DNA from 4 places in the Streptacidiphilus sp. PB12-B1b genome. Region 1 is predicted to be linked to each of the others. Evidence: riboswitches for the same ligand, from Rfam matches in the RefSeq annotation. Region 1 holds a riboswitch; each other region holds the start of a gene.
What was found. Region 1 has a riboswitch for cyclic di-AMP ahead of GXW83_RS20780 (family 16 glycosylhydrolase). Riboswitches for the same ligand answer to the same signal wherever they lie in the genome.
Positions count from the first base shown of each region.

Region 2: it holds a riboswitch for cyclic di-AMP, as region 1 does, so the genes downstream of both, GXW83_RS14495 (C40 family peptidase) here and GXW83_RS20780 (family 16 glycosylhydrolase) in region 1, are expected to answer to the same signal.
Region 3: it holds a riboswitch for cyclic di-AMP, as region 1 does, so the genes downstream of both, GXW83_RS04190 (transglycosylase family protein) here and GXW83_RS20780 (family 16 glycosylhydrolase) in region 1, are expected to answer to the same signal.
Region 4: it holds a riboswitch for cyclic di-AMP, as region 1 does, so the genes downstream of both, GXW83_RS11340 (C40 family peptidase) here and GXW83_RS20780 (family 16 glycosylhydrolase) in region 1, are expected to answer to the same signal.

Region 1 is NZ_CP048405.1:4,687,139-4,694,154, reverse strand. Features, by position in the region: gene GXW83_RS20790 (carbohydrate binding domain-containing protein) at 1-697, opposite strand, end outside; gene recQ (DNA helicase RecQ) at 938-2,848, opposite strand; gene GXW83_RS20780 (family 16 glycosylhydrolase) at 2,964-4,166, opposite strand; cyclic di-AMP (ydaO/yuaA leader) riboswitch at 4,172-4,336, opposite strand; gene GXW83_RS20775 (hypothetical protein) at 4,530-4,934, shown strand; gene GXW83_RS20770 (cold-shock protein) at 5,093-5,500, shown strand; gene GXW83_RS20765 (M48 family metalloprotease) at 5,509-6,567, opposite strand; gene GXW83_RS20760 (LacI family DNA-binding transcriptional regulator) at 6,683-7,016, opposite strand, start outside.
Region 2 is NZ_CP048405.1:3,189,431-3,196,446, forward strand. Features, by position in the region: gene GXW83_RS14480 (ABC transporter permease) at 1-74, opposite strand, end outside; gene GXW83_RS14485 (sugar ABC transporter ATP-binding protein) at 71-1,729, opposite strand; gene GXW83_RS14490 (ABC transporter substrate-binding protein) at 1,828-2,946, opposite strand; gene GXW83_RS14495 (C40 family peptidase) at 3,287-4,393, opposite strand; cyclic di-AMP (ydaO/yuaA leader) riboswitch at 4,404-4,578, opposite strand; gene GXW83_RS14500 (alpha/beta fold hydrolase) at 4,751-5,491, shown strand; gene GXW83_RS14505 (helix-turn-helix domain-containing protein) at 5,581-6,501, shown strand; gene GXW83_RS14510 (hypothetical protein) at 6,679-7,016, shown strand, end outside.
Region 3 is NZ_CP048405.1:900,136-907,151, reverse strand. Features, by position in the region: gene GXW83_RS04215 (NAD(P)/FAD-dependent oxidoreductase) at 1-204, opposite strand, end outside; gene GXW83_RS04210 (Ppx/GppA phosphatase family protein) at 512-1,435, opposite strand; gene GXW83_RS04205 (DUF501 domain-containing protein) at 1,432-1,992, opposite strand; gene GXW83_RS04200 (septum formation initiator family protein) at 2,077-2,505, opposite strand; gene eno (phosphopyruvate hydratase) at 2,592-3,878, opposite strand; gene GXW83_RS04190 (transglycosylase family protein) at 4,050-4,853, opposite strand; cyclic di-AMP (ydaO/yuaA leader) riboswitch at 4,857-5,006, opposite strand; gene GXW83_RS04185 (cytochrome P450) at 5,204-6,451, shown strand; gene GXW83_RS04180 (SDR family oxidoreductase) at 6,636-7,016, shown strand, end outside.
Region 4 is NZ_CP048405.1:2,500,685-2,507,700, reverse strand. Features, by position in the region: gene GXW83_RS11360 (6-phosphofructokinase) at 438-1,463, shown strand; gene GXW83_RS11355 (2-hydroxyacid dehydrogenase) at 1,561-2,556, shown strand; gene GXW83_RS11350 (cytochrome c oxidase assembly protein) at 2,719-3,696, shown strand; gene GXW83_RS11345 (NUDIX domain-containing protein) at 3,716-4,222, opposite strand; cyclic di-AMP (ydaO/yuaA leader) riboswitch at 4,708-4,898, shown strand; gene GXW83_RS11340 (C40 family peptidase) at 5,096-5,500, shown strand; gene GXW83_RS11335 (Gfo/Idh/MocA family protein) at 5,523-6,515, opposite strand; gene GXW83_RS11330 (8-amino-7-oxononanoate synthase) at 6,608-7,016, opposite strand, start outside.

The DNA of each region.
Region 1 (7,016 bases):
TCTTCAGCCCGGCCGCGGCGGCCTTGTTCAGCATGGGCTCCTGGTCGTTGCTCATGTCCACGTAGGGCGCCACCTTGCCGACCGAGCCGCCGCCGCCCGGGGGCGGGGTGCTCTGGGTCGGTGTGGGCGTGGGCGTCGGCGTGGGCGTGGGGGTGCCGGTCGGCGAGGAGCCGCCGCCGCCCGGGCCGGTCAGCGAGAAGTCGTCGGCGTCGTAGGCGGGTTGGGCGTACCAGCCGTGGACGTACACCTGCAGCGAGGTCTGCGACGCCCCGGTGGTGATCGAGGTGGACAGCTGCTGCCAACCGGTGGCGGAGGGCGTCCAGGTGTCGTTGCCGCCGGTGATCCCGAGGTAGACGTACGAGCCCTGGACGTCACCGCTGAACGTGTAGGTGGTGTCGGGAGACACCGCCACGGTCTGGGTGCACTGGGCGTCGTCGGTGGAGGAGGGCGTGGCCTGCAGGGCGTAGGAGCCGGAGTGGACCGGCGAGCCGACGACCGCGGCGGTGCCCGCGTCGCAGGTCCAGCCGGAGAGGCTGCCGGTCTCGAAGCCGGGGTTCGCCAGCAGGTTGGTCGAGCTGGCCGAGGCCGGTCCGGCCAGCACGGTGGTGGCGACGGTACCGGCGGCGGCCAGCGCCAGCGCGGCGACGGCGGCGGTGGACCGGCGGGTGGTGCGCGGTGCTGTGGGGGTACGGCGCATGGGGGTGGTGCTCCTGACTGTGGTGCGTCGACAGGACAGGGCAGCGCGCGGCAGCCCGCCCGTGGGGGTGGGAGTGCTGCCGATCGGGCGCCTCGTGCGAGGCGCCTCTGCCAGTGCAATTTGGTCCAGACCAATGCGCTTGTCAAGAGCATGTGGACCGCGGGGCCGGGATGTCCTCGCGGACTGCCCGGCCCCGCAGCGTTGATGACTGCCTGTCAGAAGACCCCGGCTGGGGCCTTGTCAGTCGACCGGCTCCGCCGACTGCTCGGCGTCCGCCGACCGGCCCGCCAGCAGATCCAGGATCTGCTGGCCGTAGGTGGCCAGCTTGTTCTCGCCGACCCCGCTGACCGAGCCCAGCTCGGCCAGGCTGGTCGGGCCGCTCGCGGCGATCTCCCGCAGCGTCGCGTCATGGAAGACGACATAGGCGGGCACGCCCTGCTCCCGGGCGGTCGCCGCCCGCCAGGCACGCAACTCCTCGAACAGCGGGAGCAGTTCGGCGGGCAGGTCGACCGGCGCGGTCTTGCCCCGGCCGGAGCCGCCCGCCTTGGCGGCCTTGGCCGCGCGCACGGCCTTCTCCGGCTCCCGGCGCAACGAGACCTGCCGCCGCCCGCCGAGGACCTCGCCGCTGGCCTCGGTGAGCACCATCGTCCCGTACTCGCCCTCCACCGCGATCAGCTGCTGGGCCAGCAACTGCCGTGCCACCGAACGCCATTCGGCTTCGGAGAGGTCCGCGCCGACACCGAAGACGCTCAGCGCGTCATGGTCGAACTGGATCACCTTGGCGGTCTTGCGGCCCATCAGGATGTCGGCGATCTGGGTCGCGCCGAACTTCTGGCCGCGCTCGCGCTGCAACCGCACCACGGTGGAGAGGAACTTCTGCGCGGCGACGGTGCCGTCCCAGGACTGCGGCGGGGTCAGGCAGGTGTCGCAGTTGCCGCACGGATCGCTCTTCTGGCCGAAGTACGCCAGGAGTTGCACCCGGCGGCACTCCACGGTCTCGCACAGCGCCAGCATGGCGTCCACATGCGCGCTCAACCGGCGGCGGTGGGCCTGGTCGCCCTCCGAGGTCTCGATCATCTTCCGCTGCTGGACGACGTCCTGCAGCCCATAGGCCAGCCACGCGGTCGAGGGCAGGCCGTCGCGCCCGGCCCGGCCGGTCTCCTGGTAGTAGCCCTCCACCGACTTGGGCAGGTCCAGGTGGGCCACGAAGCGCACGTCGGGCTTGTCGATGCCCATGCCGAAGGCGATGGTGGCGACCATCACCAGGCCGTCCTCGCGCAGGAACCGGGACTGGTTCTCGGCCCGGACCCGGGAGTCGAGCCCGGCGTGGTAGGGCAGCGCGTCCACCCCGCGCTCGACCAGCCAGGCCGCCGTCTTCTCCACCGAGGCCCGGGAGAGGCAGTAGACGATCCCGGACTCGCCCGGGTGCTCGGTCTGCAGCAGGTGCAGCAGCTGCTTGCGCGGCTCGTCCTTGGGCGCGATCCGGTACTGGATGTTGGGCCGGTCGAAGCTGGCCACGAAGTGGCGGGCGTCCTGCAGGTTCAGCCGGGAGGTGATCTCGGCGTGGGTGGCCTCGGTGGCGGTCGCGGTCAGCGCGATCCGGGGCACCGTCGGCCACTGTTCGTGCAGCGAGGACAGGGCCAGGTAGTCCGGGCGGAAGTCGTGGCCCCACTGGGCCACGCAGTGCGCCTCGTCGATGGCGAACAGCGCGATGGTGCCGCGCCGGAGCAGCCGGACGGTCGCCTCCACCCGCAGCCGCTCGGGCGCCAGGTACAGCAGGTCCAGCTCGCCGGCCAGGAACTCGGCCTCCACCAGCTGCCGTTCGTCCATGCTCTGCGAGGAGTTGAGGAACCCGGCCCGGACGCCCAGCGCCCGCAGCGCGTCCACCTGGTCCTGCATCAGCGCGATCAGCGGGGAGATGACCACCCCGACGCCGGGGCGCACCAGCGCCGGGATCTGGTAGCACAGCGACTTGCCGCCGCCGGTGGGCATCAGCACCAGCGCGTCGCCGCCGCCGATCACATGCTCGACGACCTCCTGCTGACTGCCCCGGAAGGCGTCGTAGCCGAAGACCCGGCGCAGCACGGACAGGGCCGCACCGCCCTCGTCCTCGGTGGCCGGGGCGGTGTCGGGGAGGTCCGGAGCGCTCATCCGCCGATTGTACGGGCCCGGACTGTCACGACGGGACGGAAACCGTCAGCAGCGGCCCGGGTGGGCGGGCGCGGCACACCGTCCGCGCCCGCCCGCCGCTGCGCCGTCGCTCCGGTCAGCGGTAGACGCGGACGTAGTCGGCGGCGAAGCTGATCGGGGCCGTGCCGGTCGGCGCCGGGTGGTACTCGCCGGCGCTCACCGACAGGCTGAGGATCAGGTAGGCCGACCAATTGGCGCCGACACCGGTGCCGTCGGAGTAGACCTTGGTGCCGTTGACGTACCAGTCCACCGAGTTGGCGCCGTAGTAGGTGCCGATGGTGACCCACTTGCCCGGGGCGACGGCCGCGGCGTTGGTGTAGTAGTCGTGGGCCGCGTTGACGTGGTTGGTCAGCTCCAGCAGGTTGGGGTTGTCGGGGTGGTACTCGAAGGTGTCGATCTCCCCGTTGCCGTTCTTCCAGGTCCACAGCGCGGGCCAGGCCCCGGTGCCGGAGGGCAGCTGGACGCGGGTCTCGGCGTAGTCGCCGGTCTTCACCTGGAAGCCCTGGCTGGAGCCCTCGGTGGTGAGCAGCCCGGTGTTCCAGGCCTGCTTGCCGTTCTCCAGGGTGTGGCTGGACGGCGAGGCGGTGAAGGTGGCGACGCCGCCCGCGACGTTCACGGCGTTCTCGTCCAGCCAGTCCAGCTTGTTGTCGTTCGGGTTGTGGTTGCCGTACTGGAAGGCGGTGGTGGTGTCGCCGACCCAGGTGCTGCCCCAGTTGATCGGGTTGCTGAACTCGTCCGACCAGACCAGGGACTGCCCGGGCACCGGCGAGCCGCTGGACGTCGGTGCGGGCGTGGGCGTGGACGTGGGCGTGGACGTCGGGGTCGGCGTCGACGTGGGCGCGGGGGTGCCGGCGCCGGTCGTGGCGGAGACCTTCAGCGACTGCGAGGCCAGGTTGTGCCAGGCCCCGGCCGAGTCCTGCCAGAAGCCGAACTCGGTGTACGTCCCGGACGGCAGGGTGCGGCTGCCGGTGGTGAGGGACAGGCCGCTCGGGCAGATCCTGACGTCGGACGCCGAGCCGGGGAAGTCCAGGTTGTCCCCGGCCGAGTCGCGGACGCCGACGCCGAGCGTCCTGGCGGTGAAGCAGGAGCCGGAGTGGACGGTGAGCGTTGCCTTGGCAGTGGTGCCGGCGGCCATCGCGGTGGGGGAGAGCCGGTCCTGGGTGACCTTGGGCGTGGTGGCCGCGGCCTGGGCCGGGCCGGACATCAGCGGCACGGCGACCAGAGCGGCGGCGCCGGCTATCGCGCCGAGGCGTGCGGGGGCGGTACGGGGAAGGCGCATGACGGAGTTCCTCGGTGACACGCCTGCGAGGTGAGCTGTCGGGTTCGGGCCTGAGGCAGCCCTGCCGCGCGGGGGAGCGGCTTCACCCCTAGCCGGTGCCTCCGGGGGGCCGAAGGCACGGCGACTGACCTGGTTCCCCCGCTCCTGTCCGTTCGAAGCTCGGTTTCCCACCGGCGAGTGGACAGGATGAGGCGCCCCGGCGGCGGGTTCCGCCCTGGGCGGAGACAGCAGGGTAGGCAGACCATCGAGCCCCGATCAATGAGATGTGCCTTGTCTCACACACGGGCGCTGCGCGTCCCCTGTCCGAGTGATCTCCGCCCGACGGGGTGGCCTGCGCGCCCCCGGCGTGGAACGGACACGTCCATGCGCGCACCCCTGAGAACCGCCGTCGCCGCCGGCCTCGCCCTGGCCTGCGGTCCGGCGCCGACCGCCCCGGCGCGGGCCGACACCGTCCTGCGCCATGTGGACTGGGCCTGCGGCGTCCCCTACTCCGGCGAGCTGCGCTGCACGCCGCCGCTGGCGGTCCCGCCCGGCGGCCACCTCTGGATCGGGGACGACACCGGCGGCCCGACCGTCTTCACCGTCTACCAGCGGCAGGGCGGCGCCCCGGCCCGGGTCGGCTGGATCGAGATGCTGCACGGCCAGGGCCTGGCCTACACCAACACCACCGCCGCCCCCGTCGTCCTCACGGTCACCCTCCACGCCGACGCCCCCACCGACCGCTGCGGCACCCGCCCCGAACACGGTTTCCTCGACATCCGCCGCTGACCCCCGCCGGGGGCGGTCTGTCGGTGCCCACGGACAGGGGGCCGGGGTCGGTGGTGTGACGGGTGGGGCGGGTTGCGGCCCCGGGGGTGGCGGGGAGTGCTTATCATGGTGCTTGGATCGTCCGGGCAAGGGGCCCGGATCTGTTGGGGGTCGGTGCTGTGGTTGCTGGTCGTGTGGTGCGTTTCGATGGTGTCCGCGGGTACGGGTTCATCGCTCCCGATCACGGTGGCGAAGACGTGTTTCTGCATGTGAACGATCTGCTCATCCCGGAGGCGGCGGTTCGCCCCGGGGTGGCGGTGGAGTTCGAGGTCGAGGACGGCGGCCGTGGGCTGAAGGCGTCCTCGGTGCGGCTCGCCCAGGGCGAGGCCCCGTCGGTCGCGGTCGCGGAGCCCCGGCTGCTGGACGGCGAGGAGCCCATGTGCGACCTGCTGTCCGTGGCCGAGTACACCCGTGACATGACGGAGCTGCTGCTGCGTGCGGCGCCGTCGCTGACCGGTGAGCAGATTCTGCGGATCCGGGGCGAGATGCTGAAGTTCGCCAAGACCCACGGGTGGACCGAGGGCTGACCGGTCCCTCAGCGCTGGTCGCTGGGGCGGGAGTTGGGAACCACGGCGGCATCGGTACGGGTCTGCGCCCGGCCGGTGCCGCCGTCGGCGTCGTACCGGAGCGGCAGCCGCAGCCGGCCGTCGTCCACGGCATGGCGGACGCTGCCGACGGCGGTGTGCGGCGCGGCCCCGGCGAACAGTTCGGCGTCGTCCTGGGTGGCGTCCACCAGGCTGCCGCAGCAGACCGCCAGCACCAGGCCCCCGGCGACCAGCGGCAGCAGCCGCCGCCTCGGCGGGGCGGCGAGCAGCGCCCGGATCCGGCGCGGCACCGGGCCGCCGGTGGCCGCCAGCACCCCGGCCGCCCCGCGGTCCCTCTTCGCCAGGGCGGCGCGGGCCAGGGCGCGGGCGACCACCGCCCGGTCGCCGACCGCGGCAGCGGCGTTCTCGTCGGCCCAGCGCTCGACGGCGAACGCGCCCTCCCTGCCCAGCGGGCGCAGCAGCGGGCAGGCCGCCGCGGCCAGGTGCAGGGCCAGCAGGAAGAGGTGGTGCCGGTGGCGCAGGTGCGCCCGCTCGTGCGCCATCAGCGCCTCGCGCTCGGGGCCGGGCAGTGCCCGGAGCATGCCGCTGGAGACCACCAGCCGCCCCCGGGCCAGGCCGGGCAGCCCGGGCACGGCGTATGCCTCCAGCCGGTCGTCGTCGACGACGGCCAGATCTCCCGCGCCCGGCAGCCGCCGGGCCTCCCGGCAGGCGCGCACCAGCGCCAGCCCGTGCCGCCGGGCCGACAGCGCCAGCGCGCCCAGCGCCGCCGCCAGGGCCAGCCCGCAGCCGACCGCGGTCAGCCGGGCCACCGGGTCGGCGGCCGCCAGCGCCCGGGGCGACCAGGCGCCGAGCGCGGCCACGGCCGGGATCTGCCCGAGGCCGGTGAGCGCCAGCAGCGCCAACGACCAGAACCAGGCTCCGGCGGCCACCAGCGCCGCGCAGGCCAACCCCCAGGCCGCCGCGCGCGGTGGCAGCCACCGGGACGGCCGGGGCGCGGCCACGCTCAGCAGCAGGCAGACCGCGAAGGGCACGTACACCAGGATGCGCACCGGTCACCGCCCGTTCTCGTCCAGCAGCGACCGCTGCGCCAACGCCTCGTCCTTGTCCGTTTCGTCCTTGTCCTCGGCGGCCCAAGCTACTACACGGGTACGACAACCGCCCGGGTCAGCTTCGGGGCCGGGCGCAGGAGCCGCGGATGACCAGTCCGGCCGGGACGGTGCGCGGCGGCACCGGCCGCGTCGCGCCCGAGGCCGCGCCCGCCACCAGGTCGAGCAGCAGGTGGACGGCGGCGCTGCCGAGCCGGAGCGGATCCTGGGCGACGGTGGTGAGCGCGGGCCGGACCAGGCTCGCCGCCTCGATGTTGTCGAAGCCGACGACGGCCATCTGCCGGGGCACGTCGATGCCGAGGTCGGCGAAGGCGTGCAGCGCGCCGATGGCCATCTCGTCCCCGGCGGCGAACACGCCGGTGGGCCGGTGCGGCAGGGCGGCCAGCCGCCGA
Region 2 (7,016 bases), 1.5 Mb from region 1:
TGGAGCAGGTGCAGCAGCCGGTCGCGTTCCGGCAGTCCGCGGCCCTTGGCGGTCCCGGCGGTGGTGGCGCTCACCTGTCGCTCCTCTCGTGCCCGCCGCGCTCGGCGGCTCCCACCGGATCACCGGCTGCTGTCCCGCCTGTGCCAGGGTCTGCTGCGGGGTCTGTTGCGTCGGCCGCCTCGCCGCCTGCCTCGCCGCCTGCGGCCAGGGCCGCCAACAGGCCCTCCTCGGTGACTTCGGCGCCGTCGAGGCGGCCGACCACCCGGCCGTCCTTCAGCACCAGGATCCGGTCCGAACCCTCGACCAGCTCCTCCAACTCCGAGGAGATCAGCACCACCGCCAGCCCCTCCAGAGCCAACTCCTCGATGAGGGACTGGACTTCCGCCTTCGCCCCGACGTCGATGCCGCGCGTGGGCTCGTCCAGCAGCAGCACCTTGGGGTTCATGCACAGCCAGCGGGCCAGCAGCACCTTCTGCTGGTTGCCGCCGGACAGGTCGCTGACCCGCTGCTCCGGGCTGGACGCCTTGATCCGCAGCCGGTCCATGAACAGCCGGACGACCGCGTCCTGCTTCGCGGCGGAGACCACGCCCGCGCGCGACAGCCGTGGCAGCGCCGCCAGCACGATGTTCTCGCGCACCGACAGGCTGGGGATGATGCCCTCGCTCTTGCGGTCCTCCGCGAGCATCACCACCCCGGCCCGCAGCGCCGCCGCCGGGCTGCGGTGCCGCAGCTCCTCGCCCGCCACCCGGACCGTCCCGGTGTCGTCGGGCAGCGCGCCGACCACCGCCTTGGCGGTCTCGCTCCGGCCGGAGCCGAGCAGCCCGCCGAGGCCGAGCACCTCGCCCGCGTGCACGTCCAGATCGATCCCGTGCAGATGATGACGGACCGTCATGTTCCTTGCGGTGAGTACGGGTTCCTGGTCGTCACGGGCGTGCGTGGCCTCGCTGAAGGCGGTCGTGCCGGAACGCCGCACGGCGGACATCTCCCGGCCGAGCATCAGCGAGACCAGCCGCAGCCGGTTTAGCCCGGCCATCGCGCCGGTGTGCACCGCCCGGCCGTCCCGCAGCACGGTGACCCGGTCGCAGATCCGGTAGAGCTCGTCCAGGCGGTGGCTCACGTACACCACCGCGATGCCCTGCGCGCGCAGCCCGTCGATGACCGTGAACAGGGTCTCGACCTCGCGCGGTTCGAGCGAGGAGGTGGGCTCGTCCATGATCACCACCCGGGCCTCCACGCTGACCGCGCGCGCCAGCGCGACCATCTGCTGCGCGCCCAGCCCCAGCGTGTGCAGCGGGCGGCTGACGTCGGCGTCCACCCCGTAGCGGCGCAGCGCCCGGGACGCCTCGCGGTTCATCCGGCGCTGGTCCACCAGGCCCAGCCGACGCGGCTCGCGGCCCAGGAAGAGGTTGCGCGCCACCGACATCAGCGGGATCAGGTTCACCTCCTGGTAGATCGTCGAGATGCCCGCCGCCTGCGCCTCCAGCGGGCTGCGGAAGCTCTGCTCCCGGCCTGCCAGGCGCAGCGTCCCGGAGTCGGGGCGCAGCACGCCGGTGACCGCTTTGATCAGGGTGGACTTCCCGGCGCCGTTCTCGCCGACCAGGGCGTGCACCTCGCCCGGCAGCAGCCGGAAGTCGACGCCGCTCAGGGCGTGGACCCCGGCGAAGCTCTTGCTCACTCCGGTGACCTCCAGGACCGCCTCGGGCACCGGAACGTCTGGCTGGGGTGACACTCACCGCCTCCTTGCTGTGGATCGGGCCCGCAGGCGGCGGGGCGCTGGGGGTGCGCCCCGCCGCCAGGGGCTCAGTGGACCGGCTCGGCGGACCGGGCTCAGTAGACGAGGCCGCCGGACAGCGCCTGCGCCGCGTTGGCGGGGGTGAAGTGGTTGTCCTTGATGATCACCTTCGGCTGGACGCCGGTGCCGCCGTAGAAGTCGGTCAGGGACTGGAAGGCCAACGGTCCGAATCTCGGGTTGGTCTCGATGTCGGCCACCAACTGCCCGTCGGCGACGTCCTGCACGCACTGCTGGGTGCCGTCGATGGACACGATCTTGATGTCCTTGCCGGGGGTCTTCCCGGCGGACTTGATGGCCTGGATCGCGCCCAGTGCCATCTCGTCGTTCTCGGCGTAGACGGCGGTGATGCCGGGGTGCGACTGGAGCAGCTGCTCCATCACCGTCTGCCCGTCGGTCTCGTCGAAGTTGGCGGTCTGCGAGGCGACGACCTTCAGCCCGGGGTACTTGGCGGCTATCTCGGCGTTGAAGCCGTTGGTGCGGTCGGTGGAGACGTTGTTGCCGGGGGTTCCGGACAGCACCGCGACCTGCCCCTTGCCGCCGGTGGCCGCGCCGAGGTCGTCGGCGGCCGTCTGGGCCTGGCCGTAGAAGTTCGAGCCGATGAAGGCGACGAAGTCGGTGCAGGCGGTGCCGTTGGCGGTGCGGTCGATGGTGAGCACCGGGATCTTCCTGGCCTTGGCCTCGGCCAGCGCCGGGCCCAGGCCCGCGGAGTTCTCCGGGGCCACGATCAGCACCTTGGCGCCCTGCGCGATCATGTCCTCGATCTGCGAGTTCTGCGCGTTGACGTCGGCATTGGCGTTGCGCTGGATCAGCTTCACGCCCAGGGACTTGGCCTGTGCGGTGATGCTCGCGGTCTCGGTGGCGCGGAACGGGTTGCTGGTGGACTCGGACTGGGAGAACCCGACGATGGTCCTGCCGTCGGTGATGTCGAGCTTCGGCACCCCGCCCGCGTAGGTCTGGTACGTGCAGCCGGAGCCGGCGCCCGCCGGGGCGGAGGCGGCGACGGTCTGCTGGGCGGCGGCGGTGTCGGCCCCGCCGGTGGTGGCGGCGCCGGAGGCGGTGGCGTTGCCCGCGTTGGTGCAGGCGCTCGCGCCGAGGCACAGGGCCGCAGCCAGGGCCGTTGCCGGGACGGCTCTGCGCAGGGGAATGGCGTGCATACGCCGATCACATCCTTGTGGAGGTGGGTGGGTGCCCCGCGGATGGTTCCGCAGGCGGCCGCCGGGAGCGGGCCGCCTGCGGCCCGGGGAGGGCATTCCAACGATGTAACAGGAATATTGATGACAGCGCTCTCCCGGCCTGTCAAGGCTTCCGGCGCGGTCGGATGGGTGCGCGCGCAGGCTCGACACGGCTGTCGGCGGCGGTACTTGACGCCGCGGACGCCGGAGCGGCTCAATGATGCGTTACAACGATGGACAGGCTCCGGCCGGGCCCCGGACAGCGCTTCGCCCCGCCACGGGGTGGCGGGGCGAAGGGCCTGGCGGGGGAACAGCGTCGGCTCTACAGGTGCCGCATCGCGTAGACGGTGCCGACGGTGTCGATGGACTCGTAGCGCACCACCGTGCCCTTGTGCGGCGCGTGCAGGATCATGCCGTTTCCGGCGTACATGCCGACGTGCGTGTCGTCGTTGAAGAACACCAGGTCGCCGACCTGAAGGTCGGACTCGCTGGCGACCGGGGTGCCCTGGGTGACCTGGTCGTAGGTGGTGCGGCCGATGTTCAGCCCGGCCTTGTCGTAGGCCCACATCATCAGGCCGGAGCAGTCGAAGGTGGTCGGGCCGGTGTGGGACCACACGTACGGGTCGCCGAGCCGGGTCTGCGCCGCGGCGAAGGCCGCCGCCTCGACCGCGTCCCCGGCCGAGGCATGGCCCAGGTCCACCGGGGCGCCGCCACCGCTACTGTCACCGCCGCCGTTCCCGTCCCCGGCTCCGTGGCCGCCGCTGCCGTTGTGGGCGGTCGTGGTCGCCGGGGCGCCGTTCAGCTCCTGGTCGACGGCGAGCCGCTGGGCGGCGGTGAAGGAGTTCAGCCGGGCCTGGGCGGCGCTCAGCTTCTGCTGGACCTGGGTCTTGGCGGCGGCCAGCCGGGCGGCGGACGCGGCCAGCGCCCTGAGCTTGGCCTCGGCCGTGGCCTTCTCCCTGTCGAGCGTGGTCTCGGCGCCCTGCAACCCGCTGAGCAACTCGGCCTGGCTGGAGTTGAGTTGAACGGTGGTGGAGGCCTGGTCCAGGTAGTTGGAGGGGTCGGCCGAGAGCATCAGCTGCACGGTCGGGTCGATGGTGCCCCCGTCCCGGTACTGGGCTGCGGCGGCGGCCCCGAGCAGCGACTCCTGCGCGTTGATCGCGGCCTGCTGCCGGGCGATCTCGTTCTGAAGGACCGTCACCTGCTGCTGGAGCTGCTGCTGTTGCTCCTGCGCGGTGTCGTACCGCTGCACCGCCGCGTCGGCGGCGACGTTGTCGGCCTGCACCTCGGCGGCGAGCGAGGCGGTACTGGGCGGCGGGGCGGCCTGCGCGGACTGCGCGTTGGCGGTGATCGCCACGGTGGTCGCGGCGACGGCGGTCAGCACGGTGACCCGGGTGCGGTGGGGCGTTGGGGTACGGCGATGGGACGCCACGAAGGCGAGCTCCTTCTTCCTCGCCCGCCTACCGGGTTAGCTGACGGGTTCGGGCTGGAAGATCGCCCTACGGCGCCTCACCGGCAGTGACCGGCCTGACGTCGATTCACCCCGAGGAACGAGTGGTTCCCCGGCTCCGAGTTGTCGGCTCTCCTGCCGCGCCTCGGACTCGGCGGGAACACCGCTGCCACCCGGCGGGTGATCGACAGCGCGGTGGTTCGCTGACCGACTTTAGTGATCCAACCGTGATTAGTTCAATGCTTGTCGGTAAAGATTACTGATGCGCCGAAAGGTTCCCGCAGGCATCCCGCGGACGGGCGGAGCACAGCCGAGACACCCCCGACAAGGGAGATCCCCATGAGCATGCCGACCGGTCGGACCTTCCTCCTGGTGCACGGAGCCTGGCACAGCGGCGCGTGCTGGGAGCGCGTCGTCCCGCTGCTGACCTCCGCCGGACACCGGGTGCTGGCCCCCTCGCTGACCGGCCACGGCGACAGGGCCCACCTGCTCAGCCCCGAGGTCGGGCTCGACACGCACGTCCAGGACGTCGTCGGGCTGATCACCGGGCAGGACCTCACCGAGGTGGTCCTCGTCGGACACAGCTACGCCGGGCTGGTCATCTCGTCCGCCGCCCACCAGATCCCGGACCGGATCGCGCACCTGGTCTACCTCGACGCCATGGTCCCCGAGGACGGCGAGAGCGCGCTCGACGTCATCCCGCTGACCCAGACCCTGATCGACCAGGCCGCCGCGTCCGGCAGCCCCTGGCGGATACCGCCGCTGCCCGCCCTGCCCCCGCCCCACGGCCTGTTCGGGGTCACCGACCCGACCGACGCCGCCTGGCTGCAAGGGCTGCTCACCGACCAGTCAGTGCGCTGCTTGGTGCAACCGGTGCACCTCGGCAACCCGGCCGCGGACGCCATCCCGCGCACGCACATCCACTGCGTCGCCGGCCCGCCGGACGGCCCCGCCCGCCGACCGGTTCCCGCGACCCAGCCCAACGGCGCCCCGGCGCAGGTACGGGAACTGGCCACCGGCCACGACTGCATGGTCACCCAGCCGGCCGAGCTCGCCGGGCTGCTGCTCACCCTCGGCTGAGCCGCCCGCCGGCCGGGCCGCCCCACCCGGCGCTGCCTACCCATGGCAGGGGCAGGCTGCGCGCCGCGCGACCGCACATACTGAATTCCATGAACGGCACATCGCAACTCGGCGAGTTCCTCCAGGCCCGTCGCTCCCAGCTCCGTCCCGAGGACATCGGGATGCCCACCTACGGCGAGCGGCGGAGGGTCTCCGGCCTCCGGCGCGAGGAGTTGGCGCTGCTGGCCGGGGTGAGCGTGTCCTACTACACCCGGCTGGAGCAGGGGCAGTCGCTGAACGCCTCGCCCGAGGTGTTGGACGCGATCGCCGGGGCCCTGCGGCTGGACGAGGCCGAGCGGCTGCACCTGCACGACCTGGCCCGCCCGGAGCGTCAGCGCGGCCGGGGGCGGCGGCCCGCTCCGGAGCGGGTGACCGACGCGGCGCGCCAGCTGCTGGACGCCCTGGCGGACGTCCCCGCGGTGGTGATCGGCCGCCGCAGCGACGTCCTGGCCTGGAACCGGCTGGGGCACGCGCTGTTCGCCGGACACCTGGAGCCGGACGCCGCCGAGTCGCCCGCCCGGCGCCCCAACATGGCCAGGCTGGTGTTCCTCGACGCCCACACCCGCGAGCTGTACGCGGACTGGCCCAGCAAGGCCAAGGCGGTCGTGGGCAATCTGCGCCTGGTGGCAGGCCAGTACCCGCAGGACTCGGCACTGCACACGCTGGTGGGCGAACTGAGCGCCAAGAGCCCCGACTTCGCCTCGATGTGGGCCGACCACCGGGTCAAGGACTGCACGGTCGCCGCCTACGAGATGCGGCACCCGCTGGTCGGCTCGCTGACCGTCACCCAGCAGACGCTGAGCCACGGGCCCGGCCCGAACGTCGTGGTCGCCACCGCGGCGGCGGGCTCGCCCTCGCGGGCCGCGCTGGACCTGCTCTCCCAGGCCATCGACCGGCCCGCCACCGCTGCCGTCACCCCTGCCCCCACATCTGCCCCGGAAGGACGAGGGGCCCAGGTCAGCCCCGGCTGACCCCCGTCACGGCCCGCCGCCCGCACTGAGCCGGCGGCGGGCGATCACTCCCCCCGGGAACGGCCGACCGTCGGCCGCTGCCCCAACCCGCCATGGGCGCCTGCGCCCTGGCCGGACGCACCTTTCACCCATGCGCCGCCGTGTGGCTGCCGCATGCCCGAAAACAGTGAAGGAACCATGTTCACCAAGCTCTCCAAGGCCGCCCTGTCCGCCGTCGGCCTGTCCGCCGCCGCCGTCCTGGCCACCTCCGCCCTGGCCGTCCCCAGCGCCTCCGCGGCCTCGGCGCCGCTGAGCGACGCCCGTGTCGCCGTGCACTTCGACCTGGCCGCCGGCCAGACGCCGGAGAACGTCGCGCCGGCCCCGCACGGCGGCAGCTACGTCACCTTCGCCAAGGCCCGCCAGGTCGCCGAGGTCTCCCGCACGGGCACGATCCGGGTCCTGGCGACCCTGCCGCTTCCGGCCGACGGCGGCGTGCACACCCCGGCCCTCGGCTTCCCGCTGACCCTCGGCATCGT
Region 3 (7,016 bases), 3.8 Mb from region 1:
CAGGGGTGCGACGAGGTTGCGAGGCGCGACACTGCCGGCCGCCGCCTCGGGAAGGAAGGGCAGATACGTCATGTAGGACCGCGGGTCGACGACCGTGACGGTCGCCTCCCCGTAGCGCATCTTCTTGAGGATGCGCATCGCGGCATACATGCCGACGTATCCACCGCCGACGATGAGAATGCGAGGACGCTCCGTGGTGCTCATATCCGAAAGTATCCAGCACCCCTCGGAGCGCTGATTGTGGGCCTGGTCACATACCTCTGGACACCCCCTGCTACACTACGCGCCCCGCACCCCACCCCCACCGGCCTGCCGCCGGGCCCCGGGCGGCCCGGCAGGAGAAACCGCAGCTCGCCGCCGGTATTGCGATTGTGCGCACAACTGTGCGCCCCTGCCTTGGATCCAGGCCCCCGGACCGGTCAGCACCCTTGAGTCCCACAATTCGGACGTACCGACCGGTTGGGCTACATCGGCACGGGCATTCTCATGTGAAGAAATTCACGAACTTTTCTCAGGAGGCCCGCGCGGCGACGCTCCAGGCGATGCCGTCGAGGATGTCATGCTCACTGACGACCAGCTCACGGGCCCCGGTGCGCTCCATCACGGCCAGCAGCACCAGCGCCCCGGCGCCGATCACGTCCACCCGTCCGGGGTGCATCACCGGGATCGCCGCGCGCTCCTCGGGCGAGGCCGCCAGCAGCATCCGGGTCACCTCCCGGACCCGCTCCAGCGGGATGCGGGAGTGGTGGATCGCGGCCGAGTCGTACGCGGACAGCTCCAGCGCGATGCCGGCCACCGTGGTCACCGTGCCGGCCAGCCCGACCAGGGTGGCCGCGCCGGTCAGCGGCACCGTCCGGGCCGCCAGGTCCAGCGCCCGGGCGATGTCGGCCCGCATGGCGTCGACGTCCCCGCCGTGACGCTCGGTCATCCGGACGCAGCCGATGTCCACCGAGCGGGCAGCCTGCACCCAGTCCGTGCCCAGCACGAACTCGGTGGAGCCGCCGCCCAGGTCGAACACCAGGTAGGGCGGGACCAGGTCGGCCGAGCCCTGGAGCTCCCGGGTGGCCCCGGCGAAGGACAGCTCGGCCTCCTCGTCCCCGGTGATCACCTCCGGCTCCACGCCCAGGATGTCGCGGACCCCGGCGGTGAACTCGTCCCGGTTCTCGGCATCCCGGGAGGCGCTGGTGGCGACGAACCGCAGCCGCTCGGCGCCGTGCCCGGCGATCACCGCGGCGTACTCGCGGCAGGCCGCGAAGGTCCGCTCCAGCGCCTCCGGCGCCAGCCGCCCGGTCCGGTCCACGCCCTGGCCCAGGCGGACGATGGTCATCCGGCGGTCCAGGTCGCGCAGCTCCCCGGTCTCCGGGTCGAGGTCGGCGACCAGCAGCCGGATGGAGTTGGTGCCGCAGTCGACCGCGGCCACGCGCTGGGAGGTCACTGCTGCTCCCCCTCGGCGGTCCCGGCCGCCCCGTCCGCGGCTTCCCCGGCGGTCCCGGCGCAGACGCAGGGGCCCTTGCGCCACCACTCCGGCAGCTTCTCCAGCGCCTCGTCGCCCAGCGGGTTCACCCCGGGCCCGGCCGCCAGCGAGTGCCCCACCAGGACGTGCAGGCACTTCACCCGGTCCGGCATGCCGCCGGCGCTGGGGAAGCCCTCCAGCACCTCGATCGCGTCGCGCCTGGCGATGTAGTCCTCGTGGGCGCGGCGGTAGCCGGCCGCCAGCTCCGGATCCTCGGCGAGGCGGGCGGTCTGCTCCTTCATCAGCCCGTCGGCCTCCAGCGTGCCGATGGCCGAGGCCGCGCGCGGGCAGGTCAGGTAGTACAGCGTCGGGAACGGCGAGCCGTCCTCCAGCCGCGGCGCCGTCTCCACGACGTCCGGCAGGCCGCAGGGGCAGCGGTGGGCGACCGCGCGGAGCCCACGCGGCACCCGGCCGAGCTGGGCCGCGATCGCGGCGACGTCCTGGTCGGACACGCCTGGGCTGGCGGGGGTCTGGGTCATGAGTGCGTTGCCTTCTTCAAGAGCTTCGGAGCTTCGGAGGTTCGGGGACTTCGGGGACTTCGGGGCTTCGGTGGCTTCGGGCCGTCAGTGCTGGGCCGAGTCGGCCCGGTTCAGCGACTCGAACATGTTGTCGTACCAGGGCTGGGTCACCGCGCCCGGCTGGGGGGCGACGCCCGCCGACGGTCCGGCCGCGGCGCCCGGATCCGGGTCGACGGCCGAGAACGGCGTCTCGCCGGGGAAGCCGTAGTGCAGCCGCTCGCGGGCCTGCGCCTCGACGTAGGCCGGGTCCTGCCAGCGGGCCTTCTCCCGGCGCAGGACCTCCACCTGCGCCTGCGCCTGCCGGGCCGCGGCCTGCTGCTGGGCGATCTGCGCGCGCTGGGCGATGAACTGACGGGTCGGGTAGGCCAGCACCGCGACCAGCGAGCAGAACACCAGCGCGAGCACGGCGGCGCGCCCGGTGATCCGCGGCCTGCGGCCGGTCGCCGCCCTGCCGCCGCCTTCCCTGCCGCTCACCCGTTCACCCTCCCGATCGACGCCCGTGCCCCGCCGTCCACCCTAGAGGGTGCGGACGGCGGGGCACGGGAACTGCGGGCTACCGGTCAGGCGGACGGCGTGAAGCGCGGGAAGGCGCCGCGGCCGGCGTACTCGGCGGCGTCGTCGAGGATCTCCTCGATGCGCAGCAGCTGGTTGTACTTGGCGACGCGGTCGGTCCGGGCCGGGGCGCCGGCCTTGATCTGGCCGCAGTTGGTGGCGACGGCGAGGTCGGCGATGGTGACGTCCTCGGTCTCGCCGGAGCGGTGCGACATCATGCAGCGGAAGCCGTTGCGCTGGGCCAGCTCGACCGCGTCCAGGGTCTCGGTCAGCGAACCGATCTGGTTGACCTTGACCAGCAGGGAGTTGGCGATGCCCTCCTTGATGCCGCGGGCCAGGCGGGTCGGGTTGGTGACGAACAGGTCGTCGCCGACCAGCTGCACCTTGTCGCCCAGCTTGCTGGTGATGACCTTCCAGCCGGCCCAGTCGTCCTCGAACAGCGGGTCCTCGATGGAGACCAGCGGGTAGGCCGCGACCAGCTCCTCGTAGTACTCGGTCATCTCGGCGGCCGAGCGGTCCTTGCCCTCGAACTGGTACAGGCCGTCCTTGTAGAACTCGGACGCGGCGACGTCCAGCGCGAGCGCGATGTCGCGGCCGGGGACGAAGCCGGCCTCCTTGATGGCCTCGACGATGAGGTCCAGGGCGGCGCGGTTGGATTCCAGGTTCGGCGCGAAGCCGCCCTCGTCGCCCAGGCCGGTGGACAGGCCGCGCTGCTTCAGCACCGACTTGAGCCGGTGGTACACCTCGGAGCCCCAGCGGAGGGCCTCGGAGAAGGACTCCGCGCCGATCGGAGCGATCATGAACTCCTGGATGTCCACGTTGGAGTCCGCGTGCGAGCCGCCGTTGAGGATGTTCATCATCGGCACCGGCAGGACGTGCGCGTTCGGGCCGCCCAGGTAGCGGAACAGCGGCAGGTCGCTGGCCTCGGCCGCGGCGTGGGCCACGGCGAGCGAGACGCCGAGGATGGCGTTGGCGCCCAGCGAGGACTTGTCCGGGGTGGCGTCGAGGTCGAGCATGGCCTGGTCGATCAGGCGCTGCTCGGTGGCGTCGTAGCCGACCAGCTCCGGGCCGATCTGCTCGATGACCGCGAGCACGGCCTTCTCCACGCCCTTGCCGCCGTAGCGGGAGCTATCGCCGTCGCGCAGCTCCAGGGCTTCGAACGCGCCGGTGGAGGCGCCGGACGGGACGGCCGCACGCCCGGTGCTGCCGTCGTCGAGGCCGACCTCGACCTCGACCGTGGGGTTGCCTCGTGAGTCGAGGATCTCCCGGGCTACGACGACGTCGATGGACGGCACAGATGTCTCCTAGGGATTGCTGGAGGAAAGCCTTCTCCCTGAGCCTAGCCGCACCCGAAGCTCCAGCCATCAGGACCCGGCGGTCGTCTCACCGGACGGATCCCCTACTCACCGGTAGTTCACCTGGCGGCGACCTTCCGGGAGCAGGGGAACCGGGCAACGGCCCTGCGGTCAGCCCACCTGGAGGTGCTGGCCGGGGTAGATCAGGTCCGGGTTGCCGCCGACCGTGGACTTGTTGTCCTGGTACAGCGCCTCCCAGCCACCGCTCAGGTGCGCGGCGGCGGCGATGCCGGAGAGGGTGTCGCCGGCGCGGACGGTGTAGTTGCCGTGGCCGATCGCGTGCACGGCCGGGGCGGCGGCGTGGGTGGTCGCCGGGGCGCTGTGGGTGGTGTGGGTGGTGTGGGTGGTGGTCGGCGCGGCGGCGTGGCTCGGCGCGCTGCTGTGCGCGGCCGGGGCACTGGCGTGGGTGGTCGGGGCGGTCTGCGCGCTGGTCTGCTGCGCGGAGGAGTCGCTGGAGCCGCCGGAGTTGGATCCGGAGCCGGAGCCGGAGCCGCCCGAGGCGGGCGTGGTGCTGACGTCCGCCGGAGCGCCGCCCGCGGTCAGTCCGGCCTGCGGGCCGCAGACCGGCCAGGCGCCCGGGCCCTGCGAGGCGAGCACCTTCTCGGCGACCGCGATCTGCTGGCCCTGGGTGGCCAGGTTGGCGGTCGGGGCGTACTGCTGGCCGCCGTAGGCGTCCCAGGTGGAGGCGGAGAACTGCAGGCCGCCGTAGTAGCCGTTGCCGGTGTCTATCGACCAGTTGCCGCTGCTCTCGCACTGGGCGACCGCGTCCCAGGTGGAGACCGAGGCGGCCGAGGCGGCGGTGGCGCCGATGAGCGGGAGGACGACGCCGGTGCCCGCGATCACGCCGGTGGCCACAAGGCGCTTGCCGGTGCTGGTGCTGGGCTTGCGGTGGCGTCCGTTGCCGGAAAGAAGCATGACAGGATCCCTCTCCGACGCCTGCGAGGTGAGCTGTCGGGTTCGGGCCGTGAGGTAGCCCGGACGCTGGCGCGTCTTCACCCCAAGCCGCAGCGCTGTGAGCTGCGGCGACTTACCTGGTTCCCCCGCTCCTGCCCATGACGAAGTTCGTGGCCGCCGCACGGCTGGACAGGACTCGGCGTCCCGCGAGGCGGTGTCCGCGTGGGCGGACATGTCCGGGCAGGCTAGGCAGATGTCCCCGGAAATCTCAAGCTTCCCAGGAACACCTCACACTCCGCTCACCCTCCGTGCCCCGGCCCTCACCCCCGCAGCCGTCCCGGCCGCGCCGGTGCACCGGATACGGTCGGGGCATGCCGGATCAGCCCTCCCCGCCCGCCGCACCCGCCCTGTTCACCTGGGAGTTCGCCGCCGACCCCTACCCCGCGTACGCCTGGCTGCGCCGGCACGAGCCGGTGCGCTGGACCACGCTGCCGAGCGGGGTGGAGGCATGGCTGGTGACCCGGTACGCCGACGCGCGGACCGCGCTGGCGCACCCGGGGCTCAGCAAGAACCCCGCGCACCACGCCGAGTCCACCGCGGCCCGGGGCAGGACCGGCATCCCCGGTGAGCGCAGCGCCAACCTGATGACGCACCTGCTGAACATCGACCCGCCGGACCACACCCGGCTGCGCCGACTGGTCTCCAAGGCGTTCACCCCGCGCACCGTCGCCTCCTTCGCGCCCCGGGTGCAGGAGCTGACCGACCGCTTCATCGACGGCTTCGCCGGGCGGGGCAGCGCGGACCTGATCCACGAGTTCGCCTTCCCGCTGCCCATCTACACCATCTGCGACCTGCTCGGGGTGCCTGCCCGGGACCAGGACGACTTCCGCGACTGGGCCGGGATGATGATCCGTCACGGCGGCGGCCCGCGCGGCGGCGTGGCCCGGTCGGTCAAGAAGATCCGCGGCTACCTCGCCGAGCTCATCCACCACAAGCGCGAGCACCCCGGCGACGACCTGATCTCCGGCCTGATCAAGGCGTCCGACCACGGCGAGCACCTCACCGAGAACGAGGCCGCCGCCATGTGCTTCGTGCTGCTGTTCGCCGGCTTCGAGACCACCGTCAACCTGATCGGCAACGGCGCGTACGCGCTGCTGCGCCACCCCGAGCAGCGGGCGCTGCTGCAGGAGTCGGTGCGGCGCGGCGAACGCGAGCTGCTGGCCACCGGCGTCGAGGAACTGCTGCGCTGGGACGGCCCGGTGGAGCTGGCCACCTGGCGCTACGCCACCGAGCCGCTGGAGCTGGGCGGCCGGTCCATCGCGGTCGGCGACCCGGTGCTGGTGGTGCTCGCCGCCGCCGACCGCGATCCGGAGCGCTTCGCCGACCCGGACCGGCTCGACCTCACCCGGCGCGACAACCAGCACCTGGGCTACGGCCACGGCATCCACTACTGCATCGGCGCCCCGCTGGCCCGGTTGGAGGGGCAGACGGCGCTGGCCTCGCTGCTGACCAGGCTGCCCGATCTGGCCCTGGCCGCCGACCCGGAGGAGCTGCGCTGGCGCGGCGGCCTGATCATGCGCGGGCTGCGGGAGCTGCCGGTCGCCTTCACCCCGAGCTGACGGCAGGTCGCGGAAGCGGCAGCTCGTGGAACCGGCAGCTCGTGGTGACGGCTTGAGCACTCCTTGACGTGGCCCGGAGGTTGGGCCGCGCCGGTGGCGGGCACTGTTGCGGTGGCGGTGGGTTGCCTACGATCACCGGCAGTGCGCGGGCCTGTGCGGTGGTCCGGCGGGAGGAGCAGGAAACATGCAGATCAGTGGATCGGTCGTGGTGGTGACCGGTGCGGCCGGCGGCATCGGCTCGGCGCTGGCGCGGCGGTTCGCCGCCGAGGGCGCGCGCGGGCTGCTGCTGGCGGATCTGGACGCGGGCCGGGTCGAGGATCTGGCGCTGGCTCTGGACCGTGAGGGATGTCACACGGTGGGCGTCGGCAGCGACGTGACCCGGGAGAGCGACGTCCGGGCGCTGGTGGAGACCGCCGAGAAGCACCTCGGCCCGGTCGACCTGTTCTGCAGCAATGCCGGGCTGGGCTCCGGCGCGGGCATCGAGGCGTCCAACGAGGTGTGGCAGGCGTGCTGGGACACCAACGTGATGGCGCACGTGTACGCGGCGCGGGCGGTGCTGCCCGGC
Region 4 (7,016 bases), 2.2 Mb from region 1:
CGCCGTGCCGGCGCCCGGGAGCAGGGACGCTCCCGCCAGGGGCGCAGGCGCGGACAGCAGGGACGGCGCGGCGCCGTCCGGGCTCGCGGGGCGACCACCGTCGTCCCGGCCCGGGCGGGGCACTGCTCCGGCTCGAGCGGCTCGGCGCACACTGGGCACAGGCCCCCGAACGGCGGGGGCCCGGTCCGGCCGTGCGCGGGACCGAGGCTGAACCACTCCCCGCGCGGGCGGCGAAGGCGCCGACCGCGTCCGCCCCGACCTGACCGGAGGTCAGCGGGCGGTATCATCACGATGGGGTAAAAAGTCCGATTTGCCATAGCTCCCTTCACCCGGGCGAAACCTCCACGCCAACCGTTCGTGGACACCGCCCTGTACGGTGGCGTGGTTGTCGGGCAAAGAAGTCCGGTCGTCCGGTTCTGCTCGGGAGTTGCAAAGCGATGCGTATTGGTGTGCTGACCAGCGGCGGGGACTGCCCAGGTCTGAACGCCGTGATCCGCTCCGTGGTCCATCGCGGTGTGGTGGACCACGGCGACGAGATCATCGGCTTCCAGGACGGCTGGCGCGGCCTGCTGGAGGGCGACTACCGCGAGCTGACCCTGGACTCCGTCAGCGGCATCCTCGCCCAGGGCGGGACGATCCTGGGCTCGACCCGGGTCCAGCCGAGCCACCTGCGGGACGGCGTAGCCCGCGCCAAGGAGTACTGCGAGGAGCTCGGCCTCGACGGCATCATCCCGATCGGCGGCGAGGGCACGCTCAAGGCCGCCCGGCTGTTGTCGGACGGCGGGCTGCCGATCGTCGGGGTGCCCAAGACCATCGACAACGACATCGCCTGCACCGACGTCACGTTCGGCTTCGACACCGCGGTGTCGGTGGCCACCGAGGCGCTGGACCGGCTGAAGACCACCGCCGAGTCGCACCAGCGGGTCATGGTGGTCGAGCTGATGGGCAGGCACACCGGCTGGATCGCGCTGCACGCGGGCATGGCCGCCGGCGCGCACGCCATCATCGTCCCGGAGCGGCCGTTCGACATCGACCGGGTGACCGCGGTCGTCCGGGAGCGCTTCGAGCGCGGCAAGAAGTTCGCCATCGTGGTCTGCGCGGAGGGCGCCAAGCCCGAGCCCGGCACCATGCACTGGGAGGAGGGCACGGTGGACATCTACGGCCACGAGCGCTTCACCGGTGTGGCCAACCAGCTGTCCATGGAGCTGGAGCACCGCCTGGGCAAGGAGGCCCGCCCGGTCATCCTCGGCCACGTCCAGCGCGGCGGCACGCCCACCGCGTACGACAGGGTGCTGGCCACCCGCTTCGGCTGGCACGCGGTCGAGGCGGTGCATAAGGGCGCGTTCGGGCACCTGACCGCGCTCCAGGGCACGCAGATCAACCTGGTGCCGCTGGCCGACGCGGTGGCCGATCTGAAGACCGTCCCGGCCGAGCGCTACGCCGAGGCCGAGACCGTCATCTGAGCCCGCGGGCCATCCGGGCATCCGGGCGGGCCCCGACCGCCATCCATCCGGATTGCCCGGATTGTCGGGTCGGGGCTCCTCCCTTAGCGTGACGTCCATGGAGATCCTCGCCTACGGCGTGCAGGCCGATGAGAAACCGCTGATCGAGCTGGCCTTCGAGGGCCGGCACGGGGTGCACTGCCTGGAGGTCTGCCTCGACCCGGACACCGCGTCGCTGGCGGCCGGCCACGAGGTGGTCAGCACCAGCGTCAACGCCCGGCTGGACGCCGCCGTGCTGCGGACGCTGGCGGCGGGCGGCACCCGGATGATCGCCCAGCGCTCCACCGGCTTCAACAACATCGACCTCGGCGTCGCCGCCGAGCTGGGCCTGACCATCGCCCGGGTCTCCTACTACTCCCCGCACGCCGTGGCCGAGTTCGCCTGGACGCTGGCGCTGGCGGTGAACCGCCGAATCGCCCGCGCCGCCAACCGGACCCGCGAGTTCGACTTCCGGCTGGACGGGCTGATGGGCCAGGACATCCACGGGATGACGGTCGGGGTCGTCGGCACCGGCAAGATCGGCGAGTGCTTCGCCCGGATCGGCAGCGGCTTCGGCACCACCCTGCTCGGCTGGGACGTCGCCGAGAACCCGGCCTGCCTGGACCTCGGCATGAAGTACACCTCGCTGGACCACCTGCTGGCCGAGTCCGACCTGATCACCCTGCACGTCCCGCTGCTGCCGGACACCCACCACCTGATCGACGGCTCGGCGCTGCAGCGGATGAAGCCGGAGGCCATCCTGATCAACTCCAGCCGGGGCGGCCTGGTGGACACCGCCGCCCTGGTGGAGACGCTGCGGGCGGGCCGCCTCGGCGGCGTCGGCCTGGACGTCTACGAGGAGGAGACCGGGCTGTTCTCCTTCGACAAGTCGCTGGAGGTCGTCACCGACGACACCCTGGCCCGGCTGATGACCTTCCCGCAGGTGCTGGTCACCTCGCACCAGGCGTACTTCACCCGGACGGCGGTGACCCAGATCGTCGAGGCCACCGCGCGCAACGTCGACGACTTCCTGAACGGGCGGCGCAGCGAGAACACCCTGATCCCGCGCGACTGACGCGCGACTGTCGAGCGGCGGGCGGTCGACGGGCAGGTCGGCAGGCGTGGGGCGGCGGGGCAGGGGGGCGCGTACGGGGTGCAATCCGGACAGTTCTACTCTGGTCCGGGCGGTGCCTGCCGGGGCCGCCGCGCGCCGCCACCAGGAAAGCAGGAACCGCCGATGGGCACCATGCCGGGTATGCCGGGCATGTCGCAGGATCTGCCGCCGTGGACCGTGGGCCGGGTCCTGGCCCTCCACCCCTCGGCGAACTGGCCGTTCCTGATCGGCTGCGTCCTGCTGCTCGGCCTCTACCTCACCGGCGTGGTCCGGCTGCGCCGCCGCGGCGACAGCTGGCCGCTGGGCCGCACCGTCGCCTGGGTCCTCGGGGTGCTCACGGTCGCCCTGGTGACCTGCACCGGGCTGGACGAGTACGGCATGCAGATGCTCAGCGCCCACATGCTGCAGCACATGGTGCTGTCCATGCTCTCCCCGATCATCCTGCTGATGGGCGCGCCGATCACGCTGGCGCTGCGCGCGCTGCCGGCCGGTGGCCGGGGCGGGCACGGCCCGCGCGACCTGCTGGTCTCGCTGCTGCACTCGCGCTACGTGAAGGTGGTCTCGCACCCGGCGTTCACCCTGCCGCTGTTCATCGCCAGCCTGTACGGGCTCTACTTCACGCCGCTGTTCGACTTCCTGATGCGCTCCACCCTCGGGCACGAGCTGATGATGGCCCACTTCCTCGCGGTGGGGCTGCTGTTCTTCTGGCCGATCATGGGCGTGGACCCGGGGCCGCACCGCCCGGGCCACCTGCTGCGGATGCTGGAGCTGTTCATCGGGATGCCGTTCCACGCCTTCTTCGGCATCGCGGTCATGATGTCGTCCGGGCTGATCGTGAAGACCTTCGCCCACCCGGCGGCCTCGCTGCGGGTGAGCCCGCTGGCGGACCAGCACATGGCCGGCGGCCTGGCCTGGGCGTTCAGCGAGATCCCGACCTTCATCGTGCTGATCGCGCTGACCTTCCAGTGGGCCAAGTCGGAGGAGCGGCTGTCGCGGCGCAAGGACCGCACGGCGGACCGCGACGGCGACAAGGAGCTGAACGCCTACAACGACTACCTGGCCACCCTGCAGCGGCGGTCCGGGGTGCAGCAGCAGAGCTGAGCGGGGAGCACCGGCAGCGTCAGCGCGGGAGGCGCGGGACGTTGGGGACGTAGCCGAGGTCTATCGGCTCGGCCGGGGGGCCGTCGCGGCGCAGGTCGGCCATGAGCTCGGCCAGCTGCGGCGGCCAGAGCAGCTCCGGGCAGTCGGCCAGCTCCTGCGGGGTCCACCAGCGGCAGGTCAGGATGCCGTCGGCGGCGAAGGAGTCGGCGAGGTCGCCGACCGGGTCGCGGCGCGGGCCCTCGCCGAGGAAGATCACTTCGCGCTGGCGGGTGGGCACGCCCTTGCGGGTGTAGTCGTGCTCCCAGATCCACAGCGCGGGCCCGGGCAGGACGTCCGTCCAGCCGGTCTCCTCGACCGTCTCGCGCAGGGCGCCCGCGCGTTCGTCCTCCCCCTCGTCCAAGCCGCCGCCGGGCAGCACCCAGTGCAGCCCGACCTCGACGTCGTCGTGCAGTTGCAGGAAAACGGCGCCGTGCGGATCCAGCACCAGGACCCGGGCGGCGCGGCGGGGCGTTCGCTCGATGCTCATGGCCAGACTCTACGACCCGGGTCCGACAGGGCCGTCGGTTTTCGGGCGACCGCCCCCGATTTCCGGACCGGAACAGTGCGCCGGAGCGCATTCGGCCATTGGGGGCAATAGCGGCGCAGTGACGTTTCGGCGCGCGCGCCGCGAATCGGTGCAGCCGGAAGGAGGCCATCCGGAAACCTTCGGCGGCCCTCGTCGGCAGATCACTCCGCCGGGTGATGGAAGATTGCGGACCATTCCGCTCCACTTCCCCTCATCTGCATCATCACAGCAGCTCAGAGCAGGTTCTTGGAATGGTTGGGATATTATTCAGGACAGCTGGATATTCACCCGTACCGCCCAGCCGGAACCCGGAAATGTGCTTCTTCGGCCCCCTGGAAACCCAACGTGACAAGAATCACAGAATCGCGTCCCGGCATGAAGAACGCCTAAAAACGTGCCAATACTGTCGCCCGAACCAAGAAGTCCTCGCCGCCGTGGCGAGGCGGTCCGACCGGACGCCGAATCCCGTCACCGGTCGGACGCCAGGTGCACACACACCTGACAGACGGGAGCGGGAGACCCAGGCAGGCCGGGACGGTCCCCACCGTCCCTTGGGGTGAAGCCACCGCGGTGGCAGGGCAGCTTTCGGAGCCCAAACCCGACAGGGAGACTTCCGCAGGCGGTTCCGGAAGGGCCCGCATGACTGCGTCCGTGCACACCCATGCCCCAGTCCCGATCCAGGCCGGCAGGCACCACCAGAACAGCGCGCAGGGCGACCCGGCGCAGACCGCCGGCGACAACCCCGACCGGCACCACGACCGACGACCGGCCGGAACCCCGCAGCCGCGCCGTAGACCGGGCCGCTGGCGGGCGGGCGTCACCGCCGCGCTCACGCTGGCGGCGGTCGCCGGGGGCACCCTGCTCAGCGCAGGGCCCGCGGACGCCGCCACCATCGAGGTCAGGGCGCTGATCATCGCCGCATCAAAACACGGCGACCCCTACCGCTGGGGCGCGTCCGGCCCGGACGCTTTCGACTGCTCGGGGCTGACGTACTACTCGTTCCAGCACGCGGGCAGGCGGCTGCCGCGCACCGCGCAGGCCCAGTACGCCAGCGTCGAGCACATCGGCAGGGACCAGCTGCACCCCGGCGACCTGGTCTTCTTCCACTCCGGCGGCGAGGTCTACCACGTGGGCATCTACGCCGGGCACGACGCGATCTGGCACTCGCCGCACCCGGGCGCCCGGGTGCGGCTCGAACGCATCTGGACCGGCGAGGTCTGGTACGGCCGGATCCGCTGAGCGCGGCCGACCGGCCCCGGGACTACTCGCCCGGGTAGCGGACCCCGGTCCGTGCCCGGGCGGTGTCCAGCGTCCGCATGACCTCCAGCGTGCTGCTCCAGGGCACCAGCGGGCTCTCCAGCAGCCCGGCGCGCAGGCAGCGCATGGCCTCCTCGGCCTCGTGGACGTAGCCGCTGCCGCTGTAGGGCACCTGCACCAGCTCCGGCTCCACGTCGTCGCCCTGGCCCCGGTACAGCAGGAAGTCGCCGGGGCGGAAGAACGGCGAGGGCAGCTCGATCCGGCCGAGCGAGCCCGAGACGTACGCCCGGAACGGCGTCCCCGAGACGATGCCGCAGGTGAGCGTGGCCACCGCGCCCGAGTCGTAGCCCAGGATCAGCGCGGTGTTGGCGTCCACGCCCTCCGGGGTGAGGCTGGCCCACGCCTGGATGCTGTCGGGGACGCCGAGCAGCAGGTGGGCCAGGGTGACCGGGTAGATGCCCAGGTCCAGCAGCGCCCCGCCGCCGAGCCCCGGATCGCGCAGCCGGTGCGAGGGGGCGAACGGGCCGGCCAGGCCGAAGTCCGCCTGCAGGGTGCCGACCGTGCCGATCGCCCCGGCCGCGATCAGCTCGGCGACCCGCAGCACGGCCGGGTTGCACCGCATCCACATGGCCTCCATCAGGAACCGGCCGCGCTCGGCGGCCAGCTCGGTCAGGGCCCGGGAGTCGGCGGCGTTGAGCGTGAACGGCTTCTCGCACAGCACCGCCCGCCCGGCCTCCAGGCACAGCCGGGCGGCCTCGTAGTGGGCGTGGTGCGGGGTGGCGACATAGACGATGTCGACCTCCTCGTCCGCCGCCAGCGAGGCCCAGCTGCCGTGGACCCGGGGGATGTCGAAGCGCTCGGCGAAGGCCCGGGCGGACTCCTCGCTGCGCGAGCCGACGGCCACCACCTCGGCGTCCGGCAGCAGCTGCAGATCGCGGGTGAACGCCTCGGCTATGGCGCCGGTGGCCAGGATGCCCCAGCGGATGCTTTTGTTCATGCGCCAATCAAACTCCCTGGCGGGGGCTCCCGTCGAGGGGCGGCCGGGACGACGGACCCGAACCCAGGCCCGGCGTCGGCCCCGGCCCGGCGTCAGACCTCGGGCTCGGTGCGGGCGATCACGTCCACCGCGAAGTCGATCTCCGCGTCGGTGAGGTCCGCCCGGGCCGTCAGCCGCAGCCGCGACCAGCGGTCGGGCACCGACGGCGGCCGGAAGCAGCCGACCGCCAGCCCCTTCTCCCGGCAGGCCGCCGCCCAGGCCAGCGCCGAGCCGGGGGCGTCGACCCGGACCGAGACCACCGCCGCCTGCGGGCTGCTGACCGGCAGTCCGGCGGCGGCCAGCCGCTCCGCCAGCGCCCGGGCCACCTGCCCGGCCCGCTCGGCGCGCTGCGGCTCCTCGCGCAGCAGCCGCAGCGCGCCGAGCGCGGCGCCGACCGCGGCCGGGGCCAGGCCGGTGTCGAAGATGAAGGTGCGGGCGGCCTGCACCAGGTGCTCGACCACC